One region of the Hymenobacter sp. UYP22 genome, then DNA from elsewhere that is predicted to be linked to it. Evidence: riboswitches for the same ligand, from Rfam matches in the RefSeq annotation. Region 1 holds a riboswitch; each other region holds the start of a gene.

Evidence for each region. A riboswitch is a leader RNA that binds a small molecule or an ion and turns the genes downstream of it on or off. The one in region 1 is predicted to bind S-adenosylmethionine.
Region 2: linked by a shared signal. The riboswitch ahead of metH (methionine synthase) and the one ahead of ABIB60_RS02910 (amino acid permease) in region 1 are both predicted to bind S-adenosylmethionine.
Region 3: linked by a shared signal. The riboswitch ahead of ABIB60_RS04210 (O-acetylhomoserine aminocarboxypropyltransferase/cysteine synthase family protein) and the one ahead of ABIB60_RS02910 (amino acid permease) in region 1 are both predicted to bind S-adenosylmethionine.
Region 4: linked by a shared signal. The riboswitch ahead of ABIB60_RS09550 (SusC/RagA family TonB-linked outer membrane protein) and the one ahead of ABIB60_RS02910 (amino acid permease) in region 1 are both predicted to bind S-adenosylmethionine.

What each region holds. Positions count from the first base shown of each region.
Region 1 is NZ_JBEPPK010000001.1:672,743-680,286, reverse strand. Features, by position in the region: gene ABIB60_RS02930 (Gfo/Idh/MocA family protein) at 1-635, shown strand, start outside; gene ABIB60_RS02925 (SMI1/KNR4 family protein) at 632-1,114, shown strand; gene ABIB60_RS02920 (EcsC family protein) at 1,111-1,848, shown strand; gene ABIB60_RS02915 (DUF4890 domain-containing protein) at 1,993-2,460, opposite strand; SAM riboswitch class I at 2,820-2,912, shown strand; gene ABIB60_RS02910 (amino acid permease) at 3,218-4,666, shown strand; gene ABIB60_RS02905 (CPBP family intramembrane glutamic endopeptidase) at 4,784-5,671, shown strand; gene ABIB60_RS02900 (TSUP family transporter) at 5,765-7,267, opposite strand; gene ABIB60_RS02895 (lipopolysaccharide biosynthesis protein) at 7,502-7,544, opposite strand, start outside.
Region 2 is NZ_JBEPPK010000002.1:515,939-523,482, reverse strand. Features, by position in the region: gene metH (methionine synthase) at 1-2,949, opposite strand, end outside; SAM riboswitch class I at 3,023-3,136, opposite strand; gene ABIB60_RS05665 (PA14 domain-containing protein) at 3,579-4,700, shown strand; gene ABIB60_RS05660 (SDR family oxidoreductase) at 4,806-5,810, shown strand; gene ABIB60_RS05655 (gluconate 2-dehydrogenase subunit 3 family protein) at 5,896-6,486, shown strand; gene ABIB60_RS05650 (GMC family oxidoreductase) at 6,593-7,544, shown strand, end outside.
Region 3 is NZ_JBEPPK010000002.1:172,487-180,030, reverse strand. Features, by position in the region: gene metX (homoserine O-acetyltransferase MetX) at 1-4, opposite strand, end outside; gene ABIB60_RS04210 (O-acetylhomoserine aminocarboxypropyltransferase/cysteine synthase family protein) at 295-1,674, opposite strand; SAM riboswitch class I at 2,057-2,170, opposite strand; gene ABIB60_RS04205 (LysM peptidoglycan-binding domain-containing protein) at 2,527-2,823, opposite strand; gene ABIB60_RS04200 (lipocalin family protein) at 3,051-3,470, shown strand; gene ABIB60_RS04195 (erythromycin esterase family protein) at 3,600-6,191, shown strand; gene ABIB60_RS04190 (lysylphosphatidylglycerol synthase transmembrane domain-containing protein) at 6,488-7,544, opposite strand, start outside.
Region 4 is NZ_JBEPPK010000004.1:233,436-240,979, forward strand. Features, by position in the region: gene ABIB60_RS09540 (hypothetical protein) at 285-1,508, shown strand; gene ABIB60_RS09545 (DUF5694 domain-containing protein) at 1,522-2,376, opposite strand; SAM riboswitch class I at 2,944-3,035, shown strand; gene ABIB60_RS09550 (SusC/RagA family TonB-linked outer membrane protein) at 3,515-6,541, shown strand; gene ABIB60_RS09555 (RagB/SusD family nutrient uptake outer membrane protein) at 6,680-7,544, shown strand, end outside.

The DNA.
Region 1 (7,544 bases):
GCTACTCACCCCCGGCGGCCTGGCTGAAGCAGGTGGTGAGCGAAGGCCGCCTCGGGCAAGTACATCTGGTGCAGCTCAACTGCTTCTGGAACCGCGACGAGCGGTATTACACCCCTGGCAGCTGGCACGGCACCCGGGCCCTGGATGGCGGCACCCTGTTCACGCAGTTCAGTCATTTCGTGGATTTGCTGTACTGGGTGTTCGGTGACATCACCAACGTCTCGGCCCGCTTCCGCAACTTCAACCATCAGCACCTGACCGAATTTGAGGACAGTGGCCTACTTCTGTTTGACTTGGTAGGCGGGGGCAGCGGCACCCTGCAGTACAGTACCGCCGTGTGGGACCGAAACCTGGAAAGCTCCCTCACGGTGGTAGCCGAGCACGGCAGCCTGCGCCTCGGCGGGCAGTACATGGATAAAGTGGAGTATTGTCATCTGCGGGACTACCAGCTGCCCGAGTTGCCGCCTACCAATCCGGCCAACCAGTACGGCAACTACCAGGGCTCCGCCGCCAACCACGTCCACGTCATCGACAACGTGGTGGACACCCTCCGTCAGCGCGGTCAGGCCACCACCAATGCGCTGGAAGGCCTGAAAGTGGTGGAAATGATAGAGCGCATGTACGCGCTGAAATGATGCGGTGGCTAGATGAATTGTTAGGGCACTGGGAAAAGCAGAAGCTGCACGCTCAACCGGGCTGCTCAGTTGCAGGGTTAGACCGATTTGAGGAAAAGCTGGGAATTACGCTGCCACATGAGTTTCGGCTATATCTTGAGCGGACGAATGGAATGGACCCGTATACTTCAATTGGTGCAGATGAGAATGGATTTTACTTCTATTCGCTAAATGAATTAGAGCTTTATTCTCAATCAACCGACTTTATGCCGGAGCCTTCAATACCGGCTCTGGAAGGCAGAAAATGCTTACTGTTCGCCGACTATATGCATAAGTGCTGGTGGTACGGGCTTTTATTTGAGGAGCAAGAAGCCAGTTGTACTGTCGTTGAAATTGCCGCTGCGAACTGGTACAGGGTTGTGGCAGGTTCATTTAGTGAGTTTGTTGATCTATACGTAGCTGATGCCGACGAATTATATAATGCCATTCCTGAGTTATGAATCCCGCTGACCAAAAAGCCCTAGCCGAACTGCGCGCCTGGCAGCGCCGCATGCAGCAAAAGCCCACGCTCCTGAACCGCGTAACGCGGCGGGTGCAGGCGCGGCTGAATGCGCTGCTGCCGGAAAAAGTGCATGTGGCCATTACCGTGGCTATCCAGAAAATGGTGCAGGGCGTACTGTTTGGCTCCACGTATACCACCCAGCGGCCGGTGCCGGAGGGTACACTGGAGGAGCGGGAAGAGCGGGTACGGGCGCGCATCCGGGCATACCGAAACACGGCGGCCCTGGAAGGCGGCGTAACCGGGGCCGGCGGCTTTCTGTTGGGCCTCGCCGATTTTCCGCTGCTACTAGGCATCAAACTCAAACTGCTGTTTGACATTGCCGCCCTGTACGGCCACGATGTACGCAGCTTCCCCGAGCGGCTGTATCTGCTGCACATCTTCCAACTAGCCTTCAGCAGCCAGTACACCCGCCGCGAAACCTACCGGCAACTCGCCGATTGGCCCACCACGGAAGCCACCATGACGGCCGAATCATTTGACTGGCGCATCTTCCAGCAGGAGTACCGCGACTATATTGACCTGGCGAAACTGGCCCAACTGGTGCCGGTGATAGGGGCTGCCGTGGGCGCGGTGGCCAACTACCGCCTACTCGTGCAGCTCGGCGAAACGGCCATTATGTGTTACCGCCTGCGCTGGTTTGCCGAGCAGGGCCGTTTGCCGGATCAGGCGTAGAAACGTGGTCCTTCGTGGTTGCCGCTGGAACAACGGACCCAGGCAGCCTCCCTATGCTCCAACGCAGCATGGCTACGCCTCCTCACCAACAAACAGCCCCGACGGAAACCATCGGGGCTGCTGGGAGAGAGAAAGTAGGGGAGGCTAGCTTTTGCCTTGTTTCAGGCCCGGCTTCATGCCCTGGCGGTGCGCTTTGTGCTTCGCCATTTTATCGGCTTGGAGTTGGGTGTATTTGGCGTACTGGTCGGCACTCAGGATTTGCTTGAGCTGGGCTTCATACTGGGCTTTCTCCGCCTTCATGGCCTCGTGATGCTGCTTTCTGTCGGCGGGGGCGGCTGTGCCGGCCTGGGCTTTGTGCGCCTGCATCTGCTGGGCCCGGGAGAGGTGCAGCTGGCGCACCTGCTGGGTTTGGGTGGCCGAAAGTCCGAGCTTTTTGGTTAGGCTTTGGGCGGCGTGGTCGGCGCGCTGCTCAGGGGTTTTGGCAGTTTTGGTGCCCTGCATTTTTCCACCTTTCATGTGCTGGCCGTGGGCGGCTTTCACCGGAGTGGTTTGGGCCGAGGCCACAGCGGCCGACAAGGAGAAGGCGGTCAGAAGAACGAGGAGCTTTTTCATGAGGCTATGGTGAAGGAGTTGTAGTTGAGTGGAGAGGCCCGCCACCGTCCGGACTGGCAAGCGGGCTGCTGATGGAGCATTTGCAAGTCCGGTGCCAGTTTTGGTGCCAATAGGGTAAAACAGCCTCCCGTAAAAATTTAAATTTTTCGATTAAACCTCAGTCTGCGTCCTGCGTCGCGGGTTTTTAGACGGCTTTGGGTGTCATAAGATGACAGTCAGTAGGTAGGGTTTCCAGCCCATGCCTGACATAGCAGCTACTAGAGAAGTGGCTGCGCATGGAGGCCGTTTTTTGCTCTGTTTGCGGGGGCAGCAATCCGGCTTTACCTTTGCGGCATCAATTCTTTTTAGCCGAAGGATTGTTTTTATACAGAGGCGCTGAGAGACAGGCTCGATGACGCGTCGGCAACCACCCGCAAGCTGCGGAACGGTGCCAATTCCTGACCATATAAAAACAAGTTGCCGTGCGCTTTTTGCCCTGCTTACCAGCCCGTGTTGCCGTTTCTGCCGCCATTTTGTGCCCCTTGGGTACGGCCGCAGCCTGTTGTAGCCCGCGTTGTTGTAGCTAGCCCGTAGCCCAGAGCGTGTGCGCCGCCAGGTGCCCGCCCGCTATTCTCTGCTAGTACTGTGCCGGAGCCGGGCCTGGGGCTGGTTGCCTGACGCCCGTGGCCGCGCCGGTTTCAGCGTAGTGCGGCCCGCTTCATCTGCTTACTTCCCTCTTTTTTACGACCTGCCGGGCCGTAGTCCGGCGTACCTTTTTATGCTTAGAAAATCACTGGAACTGCTGCGGCAGGAGGCGGCCGAAACCGGCGCCGGAACGCTCAAACGAAGTCTGAACGGCTTCAACCTCATTGCCATTGGCATTGGGGTAATTATTGGAGCGGGCTTATTCTCACTTACTGGCATTGCGGCGGCCAACAACGCCGGCCCGGCCGTTACGCTTTCGTTCGTGGTGGCGGCGGTGGGCTGCGCCTTCTCGGCGCTGTGCTACGCCGAGTTTGCCTCCATGGTACCAGTAGCCGGTTCCGCCTACACCTACGCCTACGCTACCATGGGTGAGCTGTTTGCCTGGATTATTGGCTGGGATTTGGTGCTGGAGTACTCAGTAGGCGCGGCCACGGTGGCCATCAGCTGGTCGCAGTACCTGCTTAAGTTTCTCAGTAAGTACGGCATTAACCTGCCCCCGCAGCTGGTCATGTCGCCCTTTGAAACGGCCACGCTGGCCAATGGCAGTGAGGTGCACGGCTTCGTGAACGTGCCGGCCATGCTCATCGTGCTGGCCATCACCATGATTATCATTCGGGGTACCTCGGGCTCAGCCTGGTTTAATGCGCTGGTCGTTACGCTGAAGGTGGCCGTGGTGCTGGTGTTTATCGGCTTGGGCTGGCAGTACATCGACCCCACCAACTATCAGCCCTACATTCCGCAGAACACCGGCACCTTCGGGGAGTTTGGCTGGAGCGGGATTTTGCGCGGGGCCGGGGTGGTGTTTTTCGTGTTTATTGGCTTCGATATTGTGGCCACCATGGCGCAGGAAACCAAGAATCCGCAGCGCAACATGCCCATCGGTATCATTGGCTCCCTGCTAATTTGCACCGTGCTGTTCGTACTGTTCGGGCACGTAATGACTGGTTTGGCCAACTACACCGAGTTTAAAAACAGCGCCGCACCCGTGGCCATTGCCATCGAGAAAACGCCGTACGCCTGGTTGTCCTCGGCTGTCATTCTGGCTATCATCATCGGCTATACCTCCGTAATTCTGGTGGATTTGCTGGGTCAGAGCCGGGTGTTTTTCAGCATGGCCAAAGATGGGCTGCTGCCCCCGGTGTTCTCCCGCATTCATGAGCGTTTCCGCACGCCCCTGCAGTCGAACTTGCTGCTGGGCCTGTTTATTGCCCTGTTTGCGGGCTTCGTGCCTATTTCCGTGGTGGGTGAGATGACGAGCATTGGTACACTGCTGGCCTTCGTGATGGTGTGCGTGGGTATTCTGATTATGCGCAAGCGGGAGCCAGATGCTCCGCGCGGCTTCCGCACGCCCTGGGTGCCAGTGGTGCCCATTCTGGGTATTCTCACCTGCGTGGTAATGATGGTATCCTTGCCCTGGGAAACCTGGCTGCGGCTGGCGGTGTGGCTGGCCATCGGTCTGGCCATTTACTTCGGCTACGGTCGCAAGCACAGCAAGCTAGGTAATCCGGCAAAAGCTGAATAGGAAGAAAAGAAGCTAGCAGGTAAGCCTGTTGCCGCAGCCGGGACCGTAAGGTTTCGGCTGTTTGCGTTGCTGAGCTCCTTGCGCGTAGCTTTGGCTCTCATTCTATTCAGTTTTTCTGTGGAATCTATTGTTATCGAAGCGCCCGTGGCGGCGCCCAGCCCGCCGGCTACAGTGTATCCAACTATCAAGGAAAGCTGGGCATTTTTGGGGTGGTATCTGCTACTGTCGTTGCTGGTTGGGGTGCCCATTTTACTGGTCGGAGAGAAGCTGCTGGGTATGACCCGGCCCGTTACGCTGCTGCTCATGGGCGTTGGTACCAACGCTGGCTTGCTGGGGATTCTCTGGTGGAAACAGAAGGTGCGCTGGCCCGGTATCAACCTGCACGGCCACGTGCCCGGCTGGCTGCTGCTCGCCTTGCCGGTGCTGGTGGTATCAGCCGACATGGTGCTGACGCTGGTTCATTTTCTGCACCTGCCCAAGTTCTCCTCCGGCGAAGCTTACCGGGAACTGATGAAAGTGCCGGTCGTTGGGTTTCTTATGCTGTGCGTGGTGGCACCAGTATTGGAAGAACTGCTGCTGCGCGGAGTGGTATTGCAGGGGCTATTGCGCAACTTCCCCACCCGTCCTTGGATTGCCATCGGCCAGTCGGCCCTTGTTTTCGGGGTTATGCATATGAATCCGCCGCAAAGCCTAGCTACATTCTTTCTGGGGTTGCTGATGGGCTGGCTGTATTACCGCACCCGCTCCCTGTGGCTGTGCATGGGTGTGCACTTCCTTAACAATTTCTTCGCGTTTAATGCGCTGTTGTATCAGAAAGCAGGTAAATCCACCGACGAGGTAGCCGCCTTTGGTCACCCCTGGGCCTACACCGTGGTAGTGGTGCTGAGCGCACTGGTGTTGTGGAGCTTGCTATGGATGGTGCAGCGTGCCACCTCCCCGCCACCGGTCCATTCGCCGGTCGACGAGCTTCCGCAACCGGCCGAATTGCAACCGAACAGCATATAAATAGCCGGTGAAACTCTGCGCTAAGATGAGAACCGCCCCATCGGAACATTCCGGTGGGGCGGTTTGGCATTGAAGCACAAACGAATACAGGGGCTACATGAACACCTTGCGCAGGGCCCATAGGCTCCACACAATTACCATCAGGCCCACGCCCACAAACATCCAGCGCACGGGCAGGCGGCCGGCTAGGCGGGCGGCCAGGGGCGCGGCGGCCACGCCCCCGATAATCAGGCCCAGGATAATCTGCCAGTGCGAAATGCCCAGGGTGGCGAAGAACGTAACGGCGCTGGCAAACGTGACGAAAAACTCCGTGACGCTGACCGAGCCGATGACGTACTGCGGGGTGCGGCCCCCGGCAATAAGCGTGCTGGTAACCAGGGGGCCCCAACCGCCCCCGCCAAACGAGTCGAGGAAGCCCCCGGCCGCCGCCAGCAGCCCCAACTTCTGGTGCTTTTTACGCGGACCGGGCTTAGAAAAGGCCTTTGAGATGATGCGCACACCCAGCAGCAGCAAGTACGCCGCCAACAAGGGCTTTACGTAGCTGCCGTACTTTTCCCCAAACGTGGCCAGCAAATACGCCCCCGTAATAGCGCCCAGCACGCCCGGAATTAGCAGGACTTTGAACAGGCGCTTGTTTACATTGCCGAAGCGGTAGTGGTGGTAGCCCGAGGCCCCGCTGGCAAACATTTCGGCGGTGTGGATGCTGGCACTCACGGCGGCCGGCGCAATGTTAAGGCTCATCAGGCTGATGGCCGTAATTACGCCGTAACCCATGCCCAGCAGCCCGTCAATCAGTTGGGCCCCAAACCCAATAGCCACGAACAGCCAGAAGGTTTCGGCGTGGGTGGCCGCCGTCCACACTTGGCTCCAGGTGAAGTAGTAGCTCAGAATGTTGAATACCAGCATGGCCGCAAATGCTAGCAAGGAGGCCGTGGCAATACGCCGCCACCGCAGCGCCGCCGGCGACTCATAGGCCGGCCCGCCAGTCAGCTCGGCCGTCACGGCATTCAGCGACTTCACTTTATGGGCGAAGTCGCCGCCCACCTTCTCCCGGATACTGGCCATACGCTGGAGCACATCGTGCAACTCATCGGGCAGGGCATGGGTGAGCATTTCGCGCAGGCGCTTGGCAATGGTGGGCGACTTGCCGTTGGTACTGATGGCAATTTTTAGGTCGCCCTTCTGCACAATGGAGCCCAGGTAAAAGTCGCAGGCGGCGGGCGTATCGGCTACGTTGCAGAGCAGGCGCTGGCGCGTGGCATCCGCCCTGATGCGCCGATTCAGCTCCTTATCATGCGTGGCCACAATCACCAGGTCGTGGCCCACCAGCGTGGTGGGGTCGTAAGGCTGCTCACGCAGCTGCACAGCCGGGTGGCGCTCGGCCAGCACCCGCAGCTCCGGCCCAAACCGGGTGGCCACTACCGTAACGGCCGCATCGGGGCTGTTGGCTAGTATGGCCGAGAGCTTTTCGTAGCCTGTCGCCCCGCCGCCTACCAGCAGTACGCGCAGCTGTTCCAGCTTCAAAAACACCGGAAACAACCGGTTGCCATTGGGCAGCTCGGGCTGGGGCAGGGCGCTATCGGAGGAAAACGGCATGACGAAAGGTAGGTACAAGCAGCCGGGCCGTGGCTGGGCCTAACGCCGGTACTGGCCGGGGCCTGGTGCGCAGGCCAACGGTCAGGCAGCATGCCCGGCGTTGCCGCCCAACCCTCAACGGAGCTGGGCAGTGGTTGGGCGGGGGCTTTTCTGTAAACCGAAAAGGCCGCTGGCAGTTAGGTTGCGGCCGTAAAGTAGGCGGAATTACTGGCCCGGCCGCAGCGACGGGGCAATTTATTGGCCCAGCCGCTGGCTCAGACCCTTAAGCAGGGCCGTT
Region 2 (7,544 bases), on a different contig from region 1:
GAAGAGTTGGGTGGCGGCCTCGCCCACATTCTCGTCGGTGAGGATGCGGGGGTAACGGCCTTTCAGCTCCCATGTCTGAAAGAACGGCGTCCAGTCAATGTATTCGGCTAGCTCGGCCAAGTCGTAGTCTTCCAGGGTTTTGGTGCCCAGGAAAGTCGGCTTCACGATGGGCGTGGTTTCCCAGTCGGCCTTGAAGCCATTTTCGCGGGCGGCTTCAATGGTGAGGTAGTTTTTCTCGCGCTGGCGGCCGGCGTAGTCTTCACGGAGCTGGCGGTACTCCTCACGCACGGTGCGGGCGTACTCGACATCGGCGGAACCCAGCAGCGCGGCGGCAACGCCCACCGAGCGGGAGGCATCATTCACGTGCACGATGGGGCCGCTGTAGTTGGGGGCAATCTTCACGGCGGCGTGCAGGCGCGAGGTAGTGGCACCGCCAATGAGCAGTGGGGTTTTGAGGCCGCGCTTCTCCATTTCCTGCGCTACGTACACCATTTCATCCAAGCTCGGCGTAATCAGGCCACTTAGCCCGATGACATCTACCTGCTGCTTCTGGGCTTCGTCGAGGATGGTTTCCAGCGGCACCATCACGCCCAGGTCCACAATGTCGAAGTTGTTGCAGGCCAGCACCACGCCCACGATGTTCTTGCCGATGTCGTGCACGTCGCCTTTCACGGTGGCCAGCAGGATTTTGCCGGCGGTTTGCCGGTCGCCGCTTTGCTTGTCGGCCAGCAGGTAGGGCTCCAGATAGGCTACGGCTTTCTTCATCACGCGGGCCGATTTCACCACTTGGGGCAGGAACATCTTGCCGGCGCCAAATAGGTCACCCACCACGTTCATACCGGCCATCAATGGGCCTTCAATCACCTCCAGCGGGCGGCCTACCAGCTGCCGCACCTCCTCGGTATCCTGGTCGATAAACTCAGTAAGACCTTTTATCAGAGCGTGTTGCAGGCGTTCCTTCACCGGCAAACTGCGCCAGGCGTCGGCCACCACTTCCACTTTGTCTTTCTGCTTCACCGTGTCGGCGAAGTCCACGAGGCGCTCGGTGGCATCGGGGCGGCGGTTAAGCAGCACGTCTTCCACCAGTTCCAGTAGGTCCTTGGGCACCTCGTCGTACACGGCCAGCTGGCTGGGGTTCACTATGCCCATATCCAGGCCGGCCCGAATGGCGTGGTACAGGAACGACGAGTGCATGGCCTCACGCACCACATCGTTGCCGCGGTACGAGAAGCTGATGTTGCTGACGCCGCCGCTGGTGAGGGCGCCGGGCAGATTCTGCTTGATCCAACGGACGGCTTCGATGAAGTCCAGCGCGTAGTTGCGGTGTTCCTCCATACCGGTGCCCACGGTCAGGATGTTGGGGTCGAAGATGATATCCTCGGCCGGAAACCCGACTTCGTTCACCAGAATGTCGTAGCTGCGCTGGCAGATTTCGATGCGCTTCTCGTAGGAGTCAGCCTGGCCGTTTTCGTCGAAGGCCATAACCACCACGGCCGCGCCGTATTGGCGCACGGTGCGGGCGCGCTGCTTGAACACTTCCTCGCCTTCCTTCAGCGAAATGGAGTTGACGATGCTCTTGCCCTGCACGCATTTCAGGCCGGCTTCTAGCACGCTCCACTTCGAGGAGTCAATCATAATCGGCACCCGCGAAATGTCGGGCTCCGAGGCAATGAGGTTCAGGAACGTGGTCATGGCCTGCTCGGAATCCAGCATGCCTTCGTCCATGTTCACGTCAATCACCTGAGCACCGCCTTCCACCTGGTCGCGGGCTACTTGCAGGGCTTGCTCGTAGGCACCGGTACGGATGAGGCGGGCGAAAGCGCGGCTACCGGTCACGTTGCACCGCTCACCCACGTTCACAAATAGGCTTTCCCCGGTGATGCCGAACGGCTCCAACCCGCTCAGGCGGGTGGCCTGGGGCACTTCCGGCAAGGGGCGCGGCTCGTACTTTTCGGCCAGCTTGGCTAGCTCGGCAATGTGCTGGGGCGTGGTCCCGCAACAGCCGCCCACCACCGTCACGAGCCGGTCGGAGAGGTAGCCTTCTACCACGCCCGCAAACTCCTGCGCCGACTCGTCGTAGCCGCCAAAAGCGTTGGGCAAACCGGCGTTGGGGTAAGCGGAAATGTGTACGTCGGCAATACGGCTCAACTCCTTGATGTACACCTTGAGCTGGTCGGCCCCGAGGGCGCAGTTCAACCCCACACTCAGCAGCGGCAGGTGGCGAATGGAATTCCAGAAAGCTTCTACCGTCTGCCCGCTCAGCGTGCGGCCCGAGGCATCCGTAATGGTACCGGAAATCATGACGGGCACCACCCGGCCACCTTCGTCGAAGAACTTCTGCACCGCGTACAGCGCGGCTTTGGCGTTGAGCGTGTCGAAGATGGTTTCGATGAGCAGCGCGTCGGAGCCGCCGTCAATCAGGCCGCGCACCTGCTCGTGGTAAGCGGTGGCCAGCTCGTCAAAGGTCACGGCGCGGAAGCCAGGGCGGTTGACGTCGGGCGAGAGGGAGGCCGTGCGGTTGGTGGGGCCAATGGCCCCGGCTACAAAGCGTGGCTTGGCCGGATTCTGAGCGGTAAACTCGTCGGCGGCTTCCTTGGCCAGCCGAGCTGACTCGTAGTTCAACTCATATACCACGTGTTCCAGCGCGTAGTCGGCTTGGGCAATGGTGGTGCCGCTGAACGTGTTGGTTTCCACCATGTCGGCCCCGGCGGCAAAGTACTCGGCGTGGATGCCCTTGATGATGTCGGGGCGGGTGAGGCTAAGCAGGTCGTTATTGCCGCGCAAGGGGTGCGAGTGGTCGGCGAAACGGGTGCCCCGGAAGTCCTCCTCGGTCAGCGGGTGGCGCTGAATCATGGTGCCCATGGCGCCGTCCAGCACCAGGACGCGCTGGCGCAGAATGTCGTAGAGGGGCGAGTCGGGGCGGGCGGAGGCGGTGAGAACGGTCGGCATATCGGCTCTTCTAAGGAAAATCAGCGGCGAAAAGTGCCTATCCAGAAAGAGCCGGGCGCGGAGGCCGGTTCCGTACTTATCTTCTTTCAAGGCCCGCAAAGGCCTTGAAAAGGGAGTTAGCACCTTGTTTTATTTCAGGTTGCTAAGACGTCATTGGGCCCAATCCCTCGGTCTTTCTGGATAAGTAACACAGCGAAGATACAGCGCAAGCCGCTAAAAACAACAAGCCCGGCCGTTGGCACGGCCGGGCTCTAAGCAAGGAGTAGTGAGGTAGCTAGTCCTTTTTGATGCAGTTGGGCACGGTTTTACCGTCTTTCTTCTTGGTACCGGCTTGCTCGTAGCCTTTCCAGCAGGGGTCTTTTTTGGCGGAGGTTTCTTTCTTGTCAGCCATGGGATGGGGTGGTTTGTTAGTTACGGGAGAGGTACCGGGGTGTACGCAGGAGTGGGCCGCCGAGTTGAACTGGGCAGGCGAGGGGGGGCGGCGTCTGCTGTCTTGGCCGGGCCCGGCCTATGCCCGGGCCGGCAGAGCAGGGCGTTTGGTGGAATGGGACAATGATGCGCTGAGTGCTTCGTTGAAATGAAAGGCAGTTTGCCTAGCTTGGGTCTTCCTTATCACTTCCGCTTTTATCATGCTACCACTATCCTATGCCGCCGGGGTTGCCGCCCTGCTCCTGGCACCGCTCCTCAGCCCCGCCCAGACCCTGACGCCGCGCGGCCTGACGGGCACGTATTACCGGGGACAGAATTTCGAGCGGGCCGTACTGACGCGCATTGACAACCAGCTGGATTTTGAGTGGCGCAAGCTGCCGCCCGCCCCGGGCGTGCCGGCCGAGCATTTCTCGGTGCGCTGGACGGGGTTTCTGGAAGCCCCCGTGACGGGCCAGTACGTGCTGCACCTGACCGTGGACGACGGCGTGCGGGTGTGGCTGGACAACCAGCTGCTGTTCGACTCCTGGCGCGACCAGTACTTTACCAAGGGACAGGCCCGCGTGCGGATGGAGGCCGGGAAGCGCTATGCGCTGCGGGTGGAGTATTATCAGAACGCGCTGGACTCCCGGCTGCTGCTGGCCTGGCAGCGGCCCGACGCGTCGATGGTGGATTTCTTCGGTAGCCAATCCAACGTTCAGCCCATTCCAACGCGCTACCTCTGGTCGGCGCGGCCAGTGCGGGTTAAACTCACCAACGCTGCTGATTCGGCGGCCTATCTGGTCGCCCGGCGGGGCCGTATCAAGTCTACGCCTGTAAAGGCGGCCCTGGTCATCGGGTACCGCCCGCGCCCCACGCCCGCACCGTTGCCAAAACCCACGCCCGTTCTGACTACCAAACCAACTCCCCGGCCCGTCGTGGCCAGCCGGCCGCGCCCGCCTAAGAATGACCGGCCGGCGCTGGCGGAGCTGGGCAACCTGGCCAAAGGCGCGGCCGTGGAACTACCCAACCTGTACTTCACCCAGAGCACCGCCGAGCTGCTGCCTTCGAGCCAGCCCATGCTCAACGAACTGGCCCAGACCCTGCGCCGTCAGCCCGCTCTGCGCCTGGAAGTGGCCGGCCATACCGATAACGTGGGCGAGGCCCACCTGAACCTGCGCCTCTCCCAGCAGCGGGCCCAAGTGGTACGTCGCTACTTGGTCCGGCAGGGTATCGATTCGGTGCGGCTGACGGCCGTGGGCTACGGGGGAACCCGGCCGGTGGCCGATAACCGCCAGCCAGAGCAGAGGCCTCGAAACCGTCGGGTGGAAGTAATAGTGCAGTAATAGCCTGAGCTGCCGCGTGTACGTACATCAATTTGGCCAAGGCTCAACAACCTCAGCAGTTTCGCGTAAGGCATAAGCTCAGCACTATTCCTTACCACTTCCGCTATGGCTGCAAAGAAAGCTGCGACTCCTAAACAAGACGCCACTCCCGCAAATCCTATTCCCGCCAAAGCCGCCAAAACGGCCGCTACGCCCGCCGCCAAACAGGCGTCCAAAGTTGCCGCCGAAGTGCCTGAGCCCGTGAAACGCCCCACGGCCAAGGACATGAAGCAGCACGCCCAAACGCTGCCCTACCCCGCCAAACAGGCCGACATGAAGCTGCAGCCCGGCATGAGCTTCAGTACCTACCGGGCGGCTGGCAAGCTGCAGGATAAAATTGCCCTCATAACCGGTGCCGACTCGGGCATTGGGCGGGCGGTAGCAGTGGCGTTTGCCATGGAAGGAGCTCACGTGGCTGTTCTCTTCAACGAAAACGTGGAAGATGCCGAGGAAACCAAACGGCTAATAGAAGCTCAGCAGCGCCGGTGCATTCTGCTGCAGCTGGATGTGCGTGACCCGGAACAGTGCAAGCAAGCCGTGCGCCGCACCCGCGCCGAGTTAGGTGGCCTCAACATTCTGGTCAATAACGCGGCCTTCCAGATGGCCCAGGAGAAGTTCGAGGATATTTCGGAGGAGCAAATCCGCCGCACGTTCGATACTAACATTCTCGGCTACATCTGGATGGCGCAAGCCGCCATTCCTCACTTCAAGCAGGACGACTGCATCATCAACACCGGCAGCATTGTAGGCCTCACTGGCATTCCTATTCTGGTGGATTACGCCTGCACGAAGTCGGCCATTCATGCCCTTACCAAAAGCCTAGCTACTTATCTGGGAGAAAAGGGTATCCGGGTGAATTGCGTGGTGCCCGGCCCCGTCTGGACGCCCAACATTCCCGGCACCATGCCCCGGGAGGAGGTGGAAAAATTTGGCTACGAGGTGGCCCTGGCCCGCCCTGGTCAGCCTGAGGAGCTGGCTCCTGCCTACGTGCTGCTGGCCTCCCAGGACGGCTCCTTTATGACTGGCTCCCTGGTGCACGTTACCGGCGGCAAAATGAGCAGCGACCAATAAGTAAACGGGTGAAGCGGTGAAGTTGCGAAGCGCCGTTGGCCAGCAGCTGCCTTTCACAAGTTCGCAAACTCTCCACCTCACCCCTATGAAATATCCCCAAGGCACCGTCCGGGCGCTGCTTGATTCCGAGCATGTGACGCCCGCCACCAAAGCGGCGCTGGAAGCCCGGCTCACTATTTCGACAAACTATGTGCCGCAGTTTTTCGACGCCGATACCTACCAGTTGTTACGGGCCGTGGCTGCCCGCCTTTTCCCCCAGCCCGAACGGGAAGCGCCCATTGAGCTGGCCCCGAACGTGGATAAGCGGCTGGCGGAAGGCCGGGCCGATGGCTGGCGCTATGATGTGATGCCCCCCGACCGGGAAGCCTACCGGCTGGGCCTGGGTGGTATCAATCAGGCGGCCCAGGCGCAGTTTCAGCAGCCGTTTATGGAGCTTAATGAAACCGCCCAGGATACTGTGCTGGGGCAGTTGGCGGCCGAAAAAGCGTCGGGTGAAAACTGGGCGCAAGTGTCGCAGAAATACTTTTTTGAGGAAATGCTGGCCGAACTGACGGAAAGCTACTACGCCCACCCTCTGGCCCAGGAGGAAATAGGGTACGTGGGCATGGCCGACCAACCCGGCTGGACGCGCATCGGCCTCAACGAGCGGGAAGACCGGGAACCTGCTGAGAGTTAGTGAGTCAGTGAAATGGTGAGTTTGATGGTCAAACTGCATCATGTAAGCTGCTTACGTCGATGGAACGTCCAACCCACCATCTCCCCACTTCACCATTTCACCGCACATGCCCGAAGAAGAAGTACTCGAAGAAGGCGTGCTGAACCCGGTTCAGCCCGAAATACAAGACCCACTGCTTAAAAATATTCTGGCCGAGAATGAGGCGGCCCCGGCCGCTACCCCTACCGAGCAGGAGCAACCAGCTGCCCTTCCTGATTTTATTGAGGAAGTAGACTGCGTGGTAATTGGTACTGGTGCGGGTGGAGCGCCCCTGCTGGCCCGGCTGACTATGGCCGGTTTAAAGGTGGTGGCCCTGGAAGCCGGCCCACGCCGCGACCCGACCAAAGACTACGCCACCGACGAGAAAGCCCAGAACTTCCTGTTCTGGAATGATGAGCGCCTTTCGGCCGGGCAAAACCCGGTGGCTTTCGGTAAAAACAACTCCGGCACCGGCGTGGGTGGCTCCACGTTGCACTACACCGCCTACACGCCCCGCGCCCACCGTGGCGACTTAAAGCTGCACACCGACTTTGGGCAGGGTGTAGACTGGCCGTTTGGTATCGAAGAGCTGGAGCCGTACTACGAGGAAATAGAGCACTTTCTGGGCATATCGGGTCCTACGCCTTACCCCTGGGATGCTGGCCGCCGCAAGGGCTACCCGCTGCCTCCGCTGCCACTCAATGGAGCGGCCCAGCTTATGGAGCGAGCCTGTGCCCAACTCGGTATTACCACCTCTCCGGCGGCCAACGCGGCGTTGTCGGCGCGCTATTACCAGGAGGGCATTGGCTGGCGTGAGGCCTGCACCAACCGGGGCTTTTGCCAGGCGGGCTGCAACCGGGGCGCCAAAGCCAGTATGGACGTAACCTTTCTGCCCTTGGCGGAAAGCTACGGGGCCGAAATCAGGGCTGATGCCTACGTGACCGAAATTGAGCGCGACGCCACCGGCCGCGTAACGGGCGTGGTGTATGAGCAGCACGGCCAAACGGTGCGTCAGCGTTGCCGCCATCTGTTTTTGTGCG
Region 3 (7,544 bases), on a different contig from region 1:
GCATTGTGTAGGAGTACTAAAGGAATGCAGTAGGGTAGGATGGGGCTAAAAAGCCACCATGCTGAGCTTGAAGGAGTATGACGCTCTGATCTTACCTAGATGCTATGAATCAAAAACTAGCCCGCGGGCGGAGTCGAATTCTACCCGGCTCCGCCCCGGCTAGGTGCGGGCACCCCTGCTATTCCCGGAGTCTCTCTCGTAAGCCCGGGAATGGGGGCCCGCGCTGCGTGCTGGAAGTTGTGCCGCCGATGGCTCTCTCACCTGCCCTCGGCGGCTTCAACCCCTCTCATAGTTTTACACTTCCAGCGGTGCAGCGTGTTCAGTTTCGGGTTCGGGCAGTAGGGTGCTGTGGGTGTTGGGCGAGGCGGCGTTGCGCACCGCGTCAAATGCCTGCTGCAAATCGGCCCGGATATCCTCAAAATGCTCAATGCCCACCGATAGGCGCAACAACGTGGGCGACACGCCGGCCGCGCGTTGCTCCTGCTCCGAAAGCTGCTGGTGGGTAGTAGCCGAGGGCTGAATGATGAGCGTTTTGGCGTCGCCTACGTTGGCCAGGTGGCTGACCAGCTTCAGGTTATCAATGAACTGGGTGGCAGTTTCCTTGGAGCCTTTGATGGCAAAAGTGAGTACCCCACCGTAGCCGCGCTTCAGGTATTTCTGGGCCAGGATGTGGTAGGGGCTGCTTTTCAGACCAGGGTAGTTCACGGCTTCCACCTGCGGATGCTGCTCCAGCCAGTTGGCCACGCGCAGGGCGTTTTCCACGGTGCGCTCCACCCGCAGACTCAACGTTTCCAGGCCTTGGAGCAGCAGGAAGGAGTTGAACGGGCTCTGCGAGGGGCCAAAGTCGCGCAGCCCCTCTACCCGGGCCCGGATGATAAAGGCGATGTTGCCAAACGGGCCGTTTTTGCCGAATACGTCGTTGAAAATCAGCCCGTGGTACCCATCAGATGGCTCCGTGAACTGCGGGAACTTGCCGTTGCCGAAGTCGTAGGTGCCTCCATCCACAATTACGCCACCCACACTGGTGCCGTGGCCGCCAATCCACTTCGTGGCCGATTCCACCACAATGTTGGCCCCGTGTTCCAAAGGACGGAACAGGTAACCGCCGGCCCCAAACGTATTGTCCACAATAAGCGGCAAATCGTGCTTGCGGGCAATGGCGGCAATAGCCTCGAAATCAGGAATGCTGAAGCTGGGGTTACCGATGGTTTCCAGGTAAATAGCCTTGGTCTTCTCATCAATCAGGGCCTCAAACTTGGCGGGCTGGTCGCCATCGGCAAAACGGACTTCAACGCCTAAACGCTTGAAGGCCACTTTAAACTGGTTGTAAGTGCCGCCGTACAGGTGCGTGGTGCTCACAAAGTTGTCGCCGGCCTGCAAAATGTTGTTGAGGGCAATAAACTGCGCTGCCTGCCCCGAGGATACCGCCAGGGCTGCCACACCACCTTCCAACGCCGCCACCCGCTGCTCGAACACGTCGGTAGTCGGGTTCATCAGGCGAGTATAAATATTGCCAAACTCCTTCAGGGCAAACAGGTTAGCGCCGTGCTCAGCATTCCTGAACACGTAGCTGGTAGTCTGGTGAATGGGTACGGCGCGGGAACCGGTTACGGGGTCAGGCTGCTGGCCGGCGTGGAGTTGGAGGGTCTCGAAATGGAAGTTCTGCGTGGACATGGCAGGGCTGAGTTTGAAGACGTTGGGGGTAGGAAGAGAACCTGAAAGGCAGAGCCGCCGCGAGGGGAATAAGGCCGCGTTGTTCATGCCAAATTGTTGACGATGAAGTTGGTAACGCGTGGGTTGCCTGCCGGATGCCTAGTAGCAGGCACCTTCGGCTCGGGCCGAAGCTAGGCTGGGAGGGAAGAGGGCTGCGGGGCCGGGCTTGCGGCTAGCAACAGCAACAACACGCGCTGCTACAGCAGCGCATTCGCATTCGGCCGGTAGCGGCTGAGGCAGCCGGGGCAACGCAAAAAACCCACGACGAAACAGCAGGCGCAATGGCGGCTGAGGCGGTAGGGGCTGAAAAGGCGAAAGCGAGGGTGTTTTCCATGGTACTCCTGAGTTATATGCCCCGCCGCCGGATGGCTGGTCGGGCAGGAATTGGCACCTTTCGCGCGGTCGAAGGTTGCCAGTGGGTCAGGGAGCCTGTTCTCTCGCCACTTCTGTATAAATCCTATGAGAACTTCCCCGCCGCGAGCGGAGGAGTACCGAGTTGGTAGTGCAAAGGTATAAACGCAGATTTGATATCTGCAAGCATTATTGGGGAAAATGCTGAAATTATTTTTTCTGGCTAATGTCGTTTTATAAACGGATGAGATTATGCGTAAAACATTGTTAATAAGCGGGTAATATAGATAAAAGAGAAGGTAGATATGCCGGGCGAAGTTAATCAGTGACTAAGTTGATCTGTATAAGCCAATAGCTCCAGTGAACAGCCAGGCTGAGTTATTGCGAGTAGCAAGGGGGCTGGCGCACAAAAAAAGCCGCTCTTATAAGAGCGGCTTTCTTGCATATTTTAAAGAATTAACCTTAGCTGGAAGCTTTGGGCAGGGTAAGCACCTGGCCTACTTCAATCTTGTCAGGGTCGGAGCCAATGATGCCTTTATTGGCCTCATAAATCTGGTGCCACTTGGTGCCGTCGCCGTAGTGGTTGCGGGCAATTTTCGAAAGGGAATCACCGCTTACTACGGTATAGGTTTCGCCTTCGGTAGCGGCGGGCTGGTTGGCGTTGCCGAAAAAGTCGGTAGCACCACCGGCGGCAGGTTTGGCGGCTGGCTCAACAGGTTTCTTTTCGCCGTCGTTCGAGAGAAAATCAAACAGTCCCATAGGAGTAGAATCGTTAAGAGTGGGAGGGGAAGCACCGACGTTCGGCCGGGTTGGCAGTCAGTCAGATGCTTCTTACGCCGTGGCAGACATTAGGTTGTAGCTGCACTATGTTCCGCTGGAGCAGGCATCCGCCGGGCAAACATCTTGCGGCGGGGTTCCGTACTAGACGCATTATCGGCCGTTGCGCCGTTGAGTTTGCCACATCCTTCACCCTATTCACTCTCCCCATGAAAACCCTGACCTCTCCCTTCCGCCTCCTGGCCAGCCTGCTGGTGTTGTTGGTTCTCTTCACGGCTGCATCCTGCGGCAGCAAAGAGGGCAAAGTAGAAGGTGTAAATATGCTGTACGGTGCCCAAAGCAAAGTATGGAAAACCGACAAGGAGCTGAGCTCCACCGGCGACAAAGTAAAGCAGACTGATGCGCAGGAAGACGAGCGTATCACCTTCTTCGCCAACGGCCAGTACAACATGACCTCCGCCGCTGGTGCCGTAAACGGTAAGTACGATTTCGACCAAGCTGGTAAAAAAATCACCATGACTCCCGACGGCGCTGCCCAAAGCAACACGTTTGATGTAGTTACCCTCACCGATGACAAGCTGACGCTCAAAGCTCCTACCGGTGCTGAGCTGAAACTCGAAAAAGAATAACCCCGCTGCTAGGTTTGTATAGCAGTCCAAAAAACTCAAAAAAGCCCTTCTGCCCAGTGCAGAAGGGCTTTTTTGATGCATTTTACCGGAAGTATGTAGCTTGCTGATCAACTACATACTATTGTTCCTATGTTTTCTATCCGAATGCTGGCCCTGAGTGGCTTGCTAAGTATGCTTGCCGGGCCGCTACTGGCCCAAAATGCGCCCGGTACTACGGCGGCCGTTGCGCCAATCAAAACCTACCCGGTGCGCACCATCAACCCAACGGACGCTGACTTAAGTGACCTGGAGTTTTTACGGCAGGAAATTGGTCCGGCGCGGGTAGTCATGCTGGGCGAGCCCACCCATGGCGTGGGTACGGCTACCGAGGCCAAAGTCCGGTTGATCCGGTTTCTGGCGGAGCGCATGGGCTTTACCACCGTGGCGTTTGAAAGCAGCCTATATCCGTTAGATCAGGCCGAGCGGGCAATTCAGGCGGGCGCTCCGGTTCCGGCCGCCATTGCCGCTTCCGTGTACCCGGTCTGGACGGAAACCCAGGAGTTTCAGGCGCTGCTGCCGCTGCTGGGCAAGGGCAAGCTGCACGTAGCCGGCTTCGACTCGCAGGTGGGCTGGGGGCACGATGATATGCTGGACGACCTGGAAACCTTTCTGAGACCCGAAAAAGGTAGCTCCGATATTGCCTACGACTACCTGGATGAGTGCATCAGCACAATGGGAGAGCACAACATCTTTCCTCCTTCGCACCAGCTGGTTTTCTTCAAGATGCAGCTTGGCAAGGCGCGAAAAATCCTGGATAAAGTAGCCGCTGGCCCGGACGCTAAACGCCGGGAGCGGGCTGGTTTCTGGTTGCAACAGTTGCGGAGTATACAGGCCCTGGCCCAGGACTACGCCTCCAACGACCCTGGTGCCAAAGATTCGGCCACGTTTAAGGCCGCCGACAGCAACGCCCGCGACGCCCAAATGGCCGATAACCTGCTGTGGTACCTGCGCAACCATCCCCAGGAAAAGGTGATTTGCTGGGGCGCCATCGGGCACCTGTCCAATACCACGGCCGGACTGGATCAGGAAGAGTTAAAAGGATTTCGCCCGATGGGCCAAGCCGTGAAGGCCGCGCTGGGAACGGATGCGGTGTATGTGTTCAGTACAGTAGCCGGTAGTGGTAAGCATGGGTTTGGGTACTGGGGTAAACATCAATCCGTCCCGGCTCCGGCTCTCGGGACACTGGAGGCCGAACTGCTGGCTCAAGGTCAGGAGTACAGCTTTGTGAGCCTGAAGCACGACGCGCCGGGCCGCCGGCTAACCACTTATGCGTTTGAATTTCTGCCGATTTCCGGCCCCTGGAGTGAGGCAATTGATGGGCTCCTCTATCTGAAAACGATAGCCCCGCCCCAGCCTGTGCTGCCGACGGCTGCCGCCCCGCCCAGCCAGGCTGTAGGCGCTGCGGCTCCGCCCGCCGTGCTAAGCCGGCAACGGGCCAATGTGCGCCCAATAGCCGGTAAAACCAGTGCTGCGCTTACGCTCACTGGCACAGTGCTCGACCGCAAAACCGGCCAGCCAGTTCCCTTCGCCACGGTGGCCCTACCCGCCCGCAGTGCCGGCACCGTTACGGACGCGCAAGGCCGGTTCCGGCTGGAGGCCCGGCTGGGGGAGCAAGTGCAGGTGAGCAGCATCGGTTACGAACCGGCTACCCTAGCGGCGCAGCACGCTACGGCCCTACATGTGCGCTTGGTTCCGGCGGCCTTTGCCCTGGCCGATGTACGCGTGAGTGCCCAGTCGCAGGACCCAAAGCGCATCATGAAGAATGTTATCAAGGCCATTGAAACCAACTACGAGCGGCAGGACTATGCCCAGGAGCTGTACGTGCACCGCCGCATTATGGGGTTCGATACGCTGCGTCATGAGCTGGAATACACCGGCCGGCAATGGACGCCTGCGGGCTACCAACATTGGGCGGGCGGCTTTTTGATGCTGGAAAAGCGGCCGGTGATACAGGTACAGGAAAAACGTGAGGCAACGACGAAGGCTGACGGCCACGCGTACAGTGAGCCAGGCTACGGCTTTTCCGGGGGCTTTGACCCGGTGCGCGTTTCGCCGCTGTTTAAATCGGCCACTCTAAGCCGCTTCCGAGTGCAACTGGATAGCATAGAACAACGGGGCGAAGAAGCATACTACGTACTCAGTTTTGCGGCCAAGAAGGCCAGCCACCGAGCTACCGGGATGGGTTTTATTCAGGGTTACTCGGGCAAAATATACGTGCGTCAGCAGGACTACGCTGTGGTGCGCTATGAAAGCCTTTGGCAGCACGACACGGCGGAAGTAAACGCCATAGCGCACAAATACTACGGCACTAGAAGCAACATCCGTCACTTTTTCAATGCGGTGTACCAAGACCACCGAACCACGCACGTGGTAACGTATCAGCAGACTGGCACCGGCCGCTACTATGCCAGTGCCAGCGTAGCGCAGGCTTTGGAGGTTGGGCACATGCTAAGTGGCCGCGGCCGGCATTTTTACAACCAGAAAACCTGCGACGTGTATTACGCGCCGCCAGTAGTCGTGTCGGCGGCTGAAGTGCCCGACCCTAATGCCCAGCCCGAGCTACGCGGGGACAGTACGGGTATTTGGCAGGTTGGCAAAGTTTCAAACCGCCCGGATTTCTGGCAAACTTACCAGCGCCCCGTGCCGGTTGAGGCTGCTCCGACCCTGAAGACCACCAAATAAAACGTGTCATTCCGAGCAAAGCGAGGAATCTGGGCTAAGCTGTGTGGACAGTAAGCAAGGCTAAACAACGCCACGTCATGCAGAGCATTCTGCGAATCGAGCAGAGACGAAGCATCTCGCGTGCTGACGTTGGGGCTACTATCTACATCAGCACGCGAGATGCTTCGCCTCCGGCTCTGCCTGACGTTCCAGTTGGTAGTAAGAAGCGTTACTGTCCACTCAGCCTAGGCCGTTGCTACGGTAACTCCAGATTCCTCACTTCGCTCGGAATGACAGTTTTTGCTCGGAATGGCAGTCTACGAGTGCATTACCTGCTCAACCTTTCGCTTGCCATAGATGCGCGTAACCCAACGAGGCAGGAACACGGCCCCTAACACCAAGTACAAGTAATACGTGACGATGCGGTAGAGCAAGACCATAAAATTGGTCATGGTAGGCGTGCCGATGAACTTACCGAAGAATGTGGGAAAGGCACCCTCGGCAACTCCCGCGCCGCCGGGCGTAATGGCAATTAGCAGAATAACCTTGTAAGTGAGGTTACGGCCAAAAATCAGCCAGAACTCCGACCAGCTCACGTCAATAAACGCCGCAATCAGGCAGCCAATAACCAGGTAGCGCGCCGTCCAGACAAACGCCGTGCTCAGGGCCGCCCGCAGCCAGTAGCCCCAGCCGTTGCCGCGCAGCTGAGCCGAGGCCAGCACCAACTCGTTACCGTGCTGATATGCCTTGTTGCGCCAGCGCCGCAGTCCGCGCGTTGAGAACAGCCGGATAAACAGCCGCCGCACTGACTGCGGATTCACGAAAATGGCGTACAGCATCAGCAGGGCATAGGCCGTAACGAATACGTAGCTCAGCACAAACCCGGCGCGAAGCGTTGCCATCAGCCCGCCCTGCAACGCCTCATGCGGGTACAGCGCATCACCCCCGATGAGCACCACCAGCGGCACCATCAGCACGTAATACAGGTTGTCGAGCATGGCCGTAGCCATAATGTAGGCCACCGATTTGCCCAGCGGAATGCCCTCCTTGTGCAGCAGCACTGGCGCCACGGCCGTGCCCCCCACCGCCGATGGCAGCACGCAGGACGAGAATTCCCAAAGCATAATCACGTCCAGGGCAGCCCGCCAGCTGAGTACTTTCTCGGTGAGGTAACGGATGCGGTACACGTAGCCGGCGTCGCGGGCCACCAGCACTACTAGCATCAGCAGCAGCCAGAGCGGCTTGGCATTGGCCAGCGGGGCCAGGTCGCCGGGTTTGTAGCTGCGCCAAAACATAAAGCCCACCACGCTCAGGCCAATAAGCACCGGCAGCACAATCCGCGAGGGGCGGAGCTTGTCGAGCAGCTGCTGGTCT
Region 4 (7,544 bases), on a different contig from region 1:
CTTTTTGGGCTTAGTCTACGGCTGCTTAGAGGAAAACCTCCCCCAGAAACCGTCCAGCGACTGGTTATTATCGTGGTTGCGAGTGCCGCAATAGCTGCAGATATCACCAAAAAAGACCTTTTCCCGGCCGCAGTTCGTGCATTTCATAGTAGTAGACGCATAAATGACTGCCCAAAAGTGCGCGTTGATAGGACCAAGGCGCAAAGGCCAAAAATTTCTTTTCTTTAACTGTTGAATTCCAACTTTACTCCGTGCCACATCTTGCTCCTCCTCTTCACTCGGCTTTGCGCGAAGCCGTAGCCACCCGCTTTGGCCAGCCTTTGCGCTACCCCAGCCACTGTGACGCCTTGGAGGCAGAGCTGCAAAAAACCGCGGCCACTGGTGGGCGGCGCCTAAGTCCGAGTACATTACGGCGTTTTTTTGGGCTGGTAAGCAAAGAAGGCGGCTATCATCTGCATACTCTCGATACGCTGGCCCGCTATGCGGGTCACCCCGACTTTGCGGCGTTTGGACGCTCTGTATCCGCATTGGTAACTGCTCCACTCACCAGTTCTCCCCCACCCGATATTCCGGAGCTGCTGGGCATGGCGCTGCTTTCTTACCCAGAGCGGCTGCTATTGGGTTACTTTCTGGGGCGGGTTACACGCCCGGTTGCTCCTACTGGCGCGGCCGCCCCGCTGGCTTTGCGGTTGGCGGCCCACCCGGCCGGTCAAGAGCTGTTTGTGGAGTCATTTGTTGACCTAGCTTACCTGACCGGAGCGTACGGAGAAATACTGACGGAATACCTACGGCACAAACGCACTCCTGAAGCCCAGCTTTTCGGGCACTGCACCTTGTTTTTGGGAGAGTTTCTGGCCGAAGATACCGCCGCCTGGCAGACGCGCCTGCCGTTGCTACTAGCCTTACCTGTGCCCCCCAAAACGCACGCCTTTCCCCGGGGACGACGAGCGTTTGCCCAGATAATGGCAGCTTGGTATGAAGCGCCTAATCAGCCATTATCAAACGCGCTGTTGCAGCAGTTGCAGCAGGAAGCAGCTAGCATTCCGCAGCCTACTCTGCCCTCGCCAGCCTTACCTGATTTTTATAATCTCTTTCCGGCCGGTTATCATTTTCTGGTAGCGGAGGCACTATTCCTTACTCAGCAGTTTGCCGCTCTGACTGATTGGATAGCCACAACGTGGGCGGCATTTCCAACGGTAGCTGCCCTACAACAGAATGTATACGCCGAGCTACTGCGGGCTTTTGAGGCGGTAGCTCATTTGCGTACCGGCCAAACAACTACCAGACCAGAAGGCCTGCAAGCCCTATTTACCCTAGACACGCACACTTGGCTACTTGATTACTATCAAGTGTATCTGTGGCTAACTGGGTTGCATTTCACTACAGACAGTGCGGAGGTATCCCGGCTGCAGATTTCAGTTCAGGAATTTGCCTCACGCCACCGCATGCCTTTCTTTCAACAGGTGGCAAAGAATATACTCACCTGCTCTGATGGCCGACGCCAATAGCACAACCATTGGCTTACTTCTTCAGGTACTTCCGCGACTCCATCACCCGAAACTCCGGGTCACTGGCGAAGATGCTTTGCAGGGAGCCGATGTGCGCGGCCCCGAACAGCGCCAGCACCCGCTGCGGGCGGCTCTGCAAGGCCTGCGTGACGATGTTGGAGTAGATTTTATAGTCCCGGTTTTTGAACACCGAAATCAACTCCGCCCCAATGTAGCGGGGGTTTACGAAGGCCGTATCCACGGCCGCATCGGGGTTGGTGAAGCGGCTGTTCATTACCCGGGCGGGCGTCACGTAGCGCAGCCGGTACACCAGGTTGTACAGCTCCGGCTGGTTGATGGCGGCCAGGTACCGGTACAGGGGCAAGCTCCCATCTTCCAGCGCGGCCCTTTTGGCGCCGGCTACTTTGCTCAGCTCCGCGCCAGCCTGCTGGTATACCTCAATATTCTGGCCGGTGCGCAAAATACCCTGCGATGTACCGCCCGGGGCATTGGCGCAGTAAATTTTGGGCAGTTGCAGCTGCTTGCCCAACCGGAACGCCACCTGGTAAATCTCACTGCGGCCGCCGGGCAGGGTGGCCAGGTCCAGCTTACCCTGGCGGTACAGGGCGTAGAGGCTGTCGAGGCGGGGCTGCTCCTCGGGCAGGGCTTCTACCACCAGCATATCGGGTTGGTAGTTGGCAATGGCGGCCGTGAAGCGGCTGATATTCTGCTGGCCTTGGGGCGTCAGCACATCGGTGGTGGGCTTATCGGCTTTGTAAATCTGGTTCAGATGGTCGCAGCCCACAACCATAACCTCGGTGGTGGGCTTCTGGGCCAAGCTGGCGTAAGAAAAAGCGGCAAACAGGATGGAAAGACAGGTTTTCTTCATGAATGGCAAGTAGATAATCGGCTAGGCTATGTGAACAGTCGCGCCGAAGGAACGTCATGCAGAGCGCAGCGAAGCATCTCGTGTGCGGAAGTCTGCTTACCCTCGCAACATCAGCACGCGAGATGCTTCGCTGCGCTCTGCATGACGTGCTATGTAAAACATTTCGTCGACTGTCCACACGCTCTAGAAGCGCGAGTTACAATCAATGGTCGGATAATCAGCTGCTGGCCCGCGGGCCGGTGCGTATGTCAGCAACTGGCTTGAGCCCGCCGGGTACAAGCCAGTTGCTGGCAGCTGCTGGCCCAGAGGACGCCTGCTGCTTGCCAAAACGTTGCCCGACGGCTCTTAAAGCAGAATAATTTCATTGAAAAACTGCGGCAATCAGACCCACAAAGCAGGTATTTATAACACCTAAATAGCGCTTAAAATAAGCAAAAAGGAATATTTTGAGCACGAACGCCCAGGTGGAACTGTTGCCCTAATAGCCGGCGCTGAAACAAAAATTTGGTTTTTCGAAAAGCGCGCCAGTACATTTGCAACATCAATTCTTTACCCCACAAAGGATTGTTTTTATACAGAGGCGCGGAGAGACAGGCTCGATGAACCGCCGACAACCCCCGGAACATCCGGAACGGTGCCAAGTCCTGACCATATAAAAACAACAACGCCGTGAAGTCCTTCACCAGCACCCCCAGCAGTACCCGTACCCGCGCATCCGTACAGCATGGATGTTGTGGCCTGATGCGTGGCGCCGTCTGTATGCGGATGGTGGGCATGGGCTGCTAAGGCATAGGGTTACCCTTTCTTGCTTTTTGCTTGCCGGTAGAGCGGAGCGGTAGCGCGCCACTGTTCTACGCCGTACCCGGGCCCACCATGCCCGCGGGGTTTTTCTGTGCGCCGACTGCTTCGGCCTCTGGAATAGCCTGATCCTCCCTACTTCCTTTCTCCGCAAACTGCTAGTTCCACCGGCCCCTTGCCGGCCTACTGGCCCCCGGCTGTGCACAAGCTGGGTGTAGGAGCGGAAGTTTTACCCCAGGGTTTTTGCCCTCTTTGGTATTCACCTCCCAACGCGCCCGCGCAGCCCCCGAGTAGGCTGCTGTTACGGCTGCGCATGCTCATCCCTTGCTTTTTCTGCAGTATGAAATCCTCTACCCTTCTGGCGGTGCCAGCAGTGGTGGCAGGCCTGGCCCCGGCGAGTTTCGCCCAGACGGCCGCCTCCTCCATAACCGGCACCATCGTAGATGCCACGGACCGCAGCCCCTTGCCGGGCGTTACGGTGGTGGTCCAAGGCACCACCGTAGGCGCCTCTACCGGCCCCGATGGCACTTTTTCGCTGACCCTACCGCCTGGTAGCAGCACCCTAACAGTTAGCGCCATTGGCTACGAAAGCCAGACCGTGGATGCTTCCGCCGGCCCGGTGCGTGTGGCCCTGAAAGCCGACGTGAAGCAACTATCGGAGGTGGTGGTGACGGGCTACAGCGAGCAAAACCGCAAGACCCTGACCAGCGCTATCAGCTCGGTGAAGGGTGATGCGCTGAAGGACATTCCGGCGGCCAGCCCCGACCAGCTGTTGCAGGGCAAAGCGCCCGGCGTGCAGGTATCGGCCAACTCGGGGGTGCCGGGCGGCGGGGTGTTCATCCGCATCCGGGGCAGCAACTCCGTGAATGCCAGCAACGACCCCCTGTACGTGGTGGACGGGGTGTTCATCAACAACACCAACCTGATTGCCACCGGCCTGGGCAACCAGGTATCCAGCAACCCGCTGGCCGACATCAACCCCCAGGATATCGAGAGCATCGAAATCCTGAAGGACGCCAACGCCACGGCCATCTATGGGTCGCGCGGGGCCAATGGGGTGGTGCTCATCCAGACCAAGCGCGGCAAGGCCGGCGACAAAACCCGCATCACCTTCAACACCTACCACGGCTGGTCGAAGGCGCCCAAACAGTACGAGCTGGTGAACGGCCCGGAGCTGGCTCAGCTGGAAAACGAGCGGTTTCTGAACGACGGCGGCAACCCCGCCCAGCTGCCCTACCGCCCAGTGGCCGCCGGGGGGCGCGGCCTACCCGAGGAGCAGCAAACCTACGACCGGCTTTCTGATGTGTTCCGCACGGCCCAGACCCAGAGCTACGAGCTGTCGGCGGCCGGGGGCTCGGCTAAAACGCAGTTCTACATCGGAGGCGGCTATTTCCGGCAGGAAAGCATTGCCAAGCCTACCAACTTCGACCGGTTTAGCCTGCGCGTGAACCTGGATAACTCCGTGACCGATAGGCTGCGCATTGGAACCAGTACGGCCCTCACGCGCACCCACCGCAACGTGAGCAGCAACGACAACAACCCGGTGGGCGTCATCAACTCGGCCCTATTTCCGCGCACCAACCTGCCAATTTACAACCCCGACGGCACTTACGCCAAGTACGGCTCCTTCGATAATCACCAGGCCCTGATTGACAATCTGAACAACGATGCGGTGGGCTCCCGCGTCATCTCAAATGTGTATGGGCAGTACCAATTCGGCAAGCACCTGACCCTGCGCAGCAGTTGGAGCATCGACTTCAACGACATGTACGAGAACAACTTCAACAACACGCTCATCCTGGCCGGGCAGCCCCGGGGCACGGCTACTTCCTTCCTATCCCGCGACATCACTCTGCTCAACGAGCAGACTTTGAACTACTCGGTGGATTTCGGCGAGGACCATTCGTTGCAGGCCCTGGTGGGCAATACCATCCAGAAAAACACCTTCCAGCGCACCAGCCTCTCGGGCCAGCAGTTCCCCAGCAATGATTTGACCAGCATTGCCTCGGCCGCTACCCAAACGGGTTCCTCGTCCCGCTCCCAGGCCGGGCTGTTATCCTTCTTCGGCAAAGCTACCTACAGCTTTAAGCAGCGCTATACCGCCGATGTGAGCTTGCGGGCCGACGCATCCTCCCGCTTCGGGGCCGACAACCGCTGGGGCTACTTCCCGGCCGTGGGCCTGGGCTGGCGCCTGAGCGAGGAAGAGTTTATCCGGAACCTGAACGTGTTTCAGGAGCTGAAGCTGCGCGGCAGCTTGGGCAAAACGGGCAACCAGGCCGGCATCAGCGACTTTGCCGCCCGCGGGCTGGTGCAGGGCGGGGCCAACTACCTCGATTTGCCCGGTACCGCCCCCCTTCAGCTGGCCAACCCCAATTTGAGCTGGGAAAGCACCCGGCAGTGGAACGTAGGCCTGGATGCAGCTGTGCTGCAAAACCGCCTGCTGCTGGAGCTGAATTACTACGACAAGTACACCTCGGGTCTGCTGCTGAACGTGCCGGTGCCGCGCAAAACGGGTTTTGCCTCAGTGGTGGAAAACTACGGGGCCGTGAGCAACAAGGGCTTCGAGGTGCAGCTAACGGCCAACTGGCTGCCCCGCACCTCGGCCGTGCAGTGGAGCACTACCGCCAACGTGGCCCGCAATGTGAACCGCATCGAGAAGCTGGCCGCGCCCATTACCTCCGGCTCCCGCGACATATTCCGGCTCGAAGAGGGAGCTCCGCTCTATTCCTTCTGGCTTTATCACCAAACCGGCGTGAACCCCGAAACCGGCGACGCCCAGTACAAGGACGTGAATGGCGACGGGCAGATTTCGGTGGCCGACCGCCAGCTGGTGGGCAACGCCTGGCCCAACTATTTCGGGGGCGTAACCAACTCGGTGAGCTACAAAGGCCTGGATTTTGGCTTCACCCTGAACTTCGAGCAAGGCGCGAAAATCATGAACATGAACCGCTTCTTCCTGGTGCACGGTGGCACGCAGAGCAACATCGGCTACCTGCGCGAACAGCTGGACCGTTGGCAGAAGCCCGGCGACATCACCAACATTCCGCGCCTGACTACCAACCCGGCCTCCAACAACTACGGCGGCGTGGTGCAGAACCTGAGCGACCGGTACCTGGAGGATGGCTCCTTTCTGCGCCTACGCACCATTTCGCTGGGCTACACGGTGCCCCAGCAGGTAGTAGGCCGGGCCCGCCTCAACTCCCTGCGCGTGTACGTGCAGGCCGCCAACCTCTTCACCATCACGCCCTACTCCGGCCTGGACCCCGAGGTGAACTCCCAGAGCGGGGTGAGCAACACCAAAAACTTCGACTGGGCCACCGTGCCCCAGCCCCGCACCTTCCAGGTGGGCCTCACGGTGGGCTTATAACCAAGATATAAGCCCGTCATGCTGAGCGCAGCCGAAGCATCTCTACCGCTTCGTCCACACGATTGAGTTAGCCAGCGGCAGAGATGCTTCGGCTGCGCTCAGCATGACAGTACACCCTGTTTTCAGAATCCGACTTCGATGAAATCTTCGCTATACCACTTGCTGTTTGCCGCCGTGCTGGGTGCTTTTACCCTGAGCATTTCGGCTTGCAACGACCTGCTGGACCCCACGCCGGTGCAGCAGCTCCCCGACGACCAGGCCATTACCGATGCCAGCAGTGCCCGCTCCGCCACCATCGGCGTGTATGACCGGGTGCAGGCCTACTATCAGCTCAACTGGCCGGTGCTGGGTTTTCTGCCCGGCGAGAATGTGCGCTTCAATGGTACGCTGAACCAGTTTCTGCAGATTGACCAGAACCAGCTCAGCGCCGACAACGTGCTCATTACCGAGGCCTGGACCCAGATGTACCAGGCCGTGAACGGGGCCAACAACGTGCTGGCAGCCCTACCCGGCATCAGTGACCCGCTGCTGACGGCAACCGAGAAAAACCAGCTACTGGGCGAGGCTTACTTCCTGCGGGCCCTGGTGTACTTTGATTTGGGCCGGGGCTGGGGTGGAGTACCGCTGGTGCTCACGCCCACCCGCACCAAGGAAAACGGCCGGGGAATCCGGCGCAGCACCCGCGAGCAAACCTACGACCAGGTGCTGGCCGACCTAACTCAGGCCGAAAACTTACTGCCCGAGGCTGCCACTCGCAACCGGGCCGTAAAGGCCGCCGCCCGCGCCCTCCGGGCCCGCCTGCACCTCTACCGCCAGCAATGGGCCGATGCTGAAGCCTACGCCACTCAGGTAATCGGGAGCAGCAATTACGGCTTGGTAACACCTTACCGGACCATTTCCACGGCACCCTTCCTGAGCCGGGAATCGGTGTTTGAGCTGACGTTCAGCAATTCCGACGCCAACTCCATGTGGAACAACTGGTTCCCGAGCGCCCTGGGCGGAC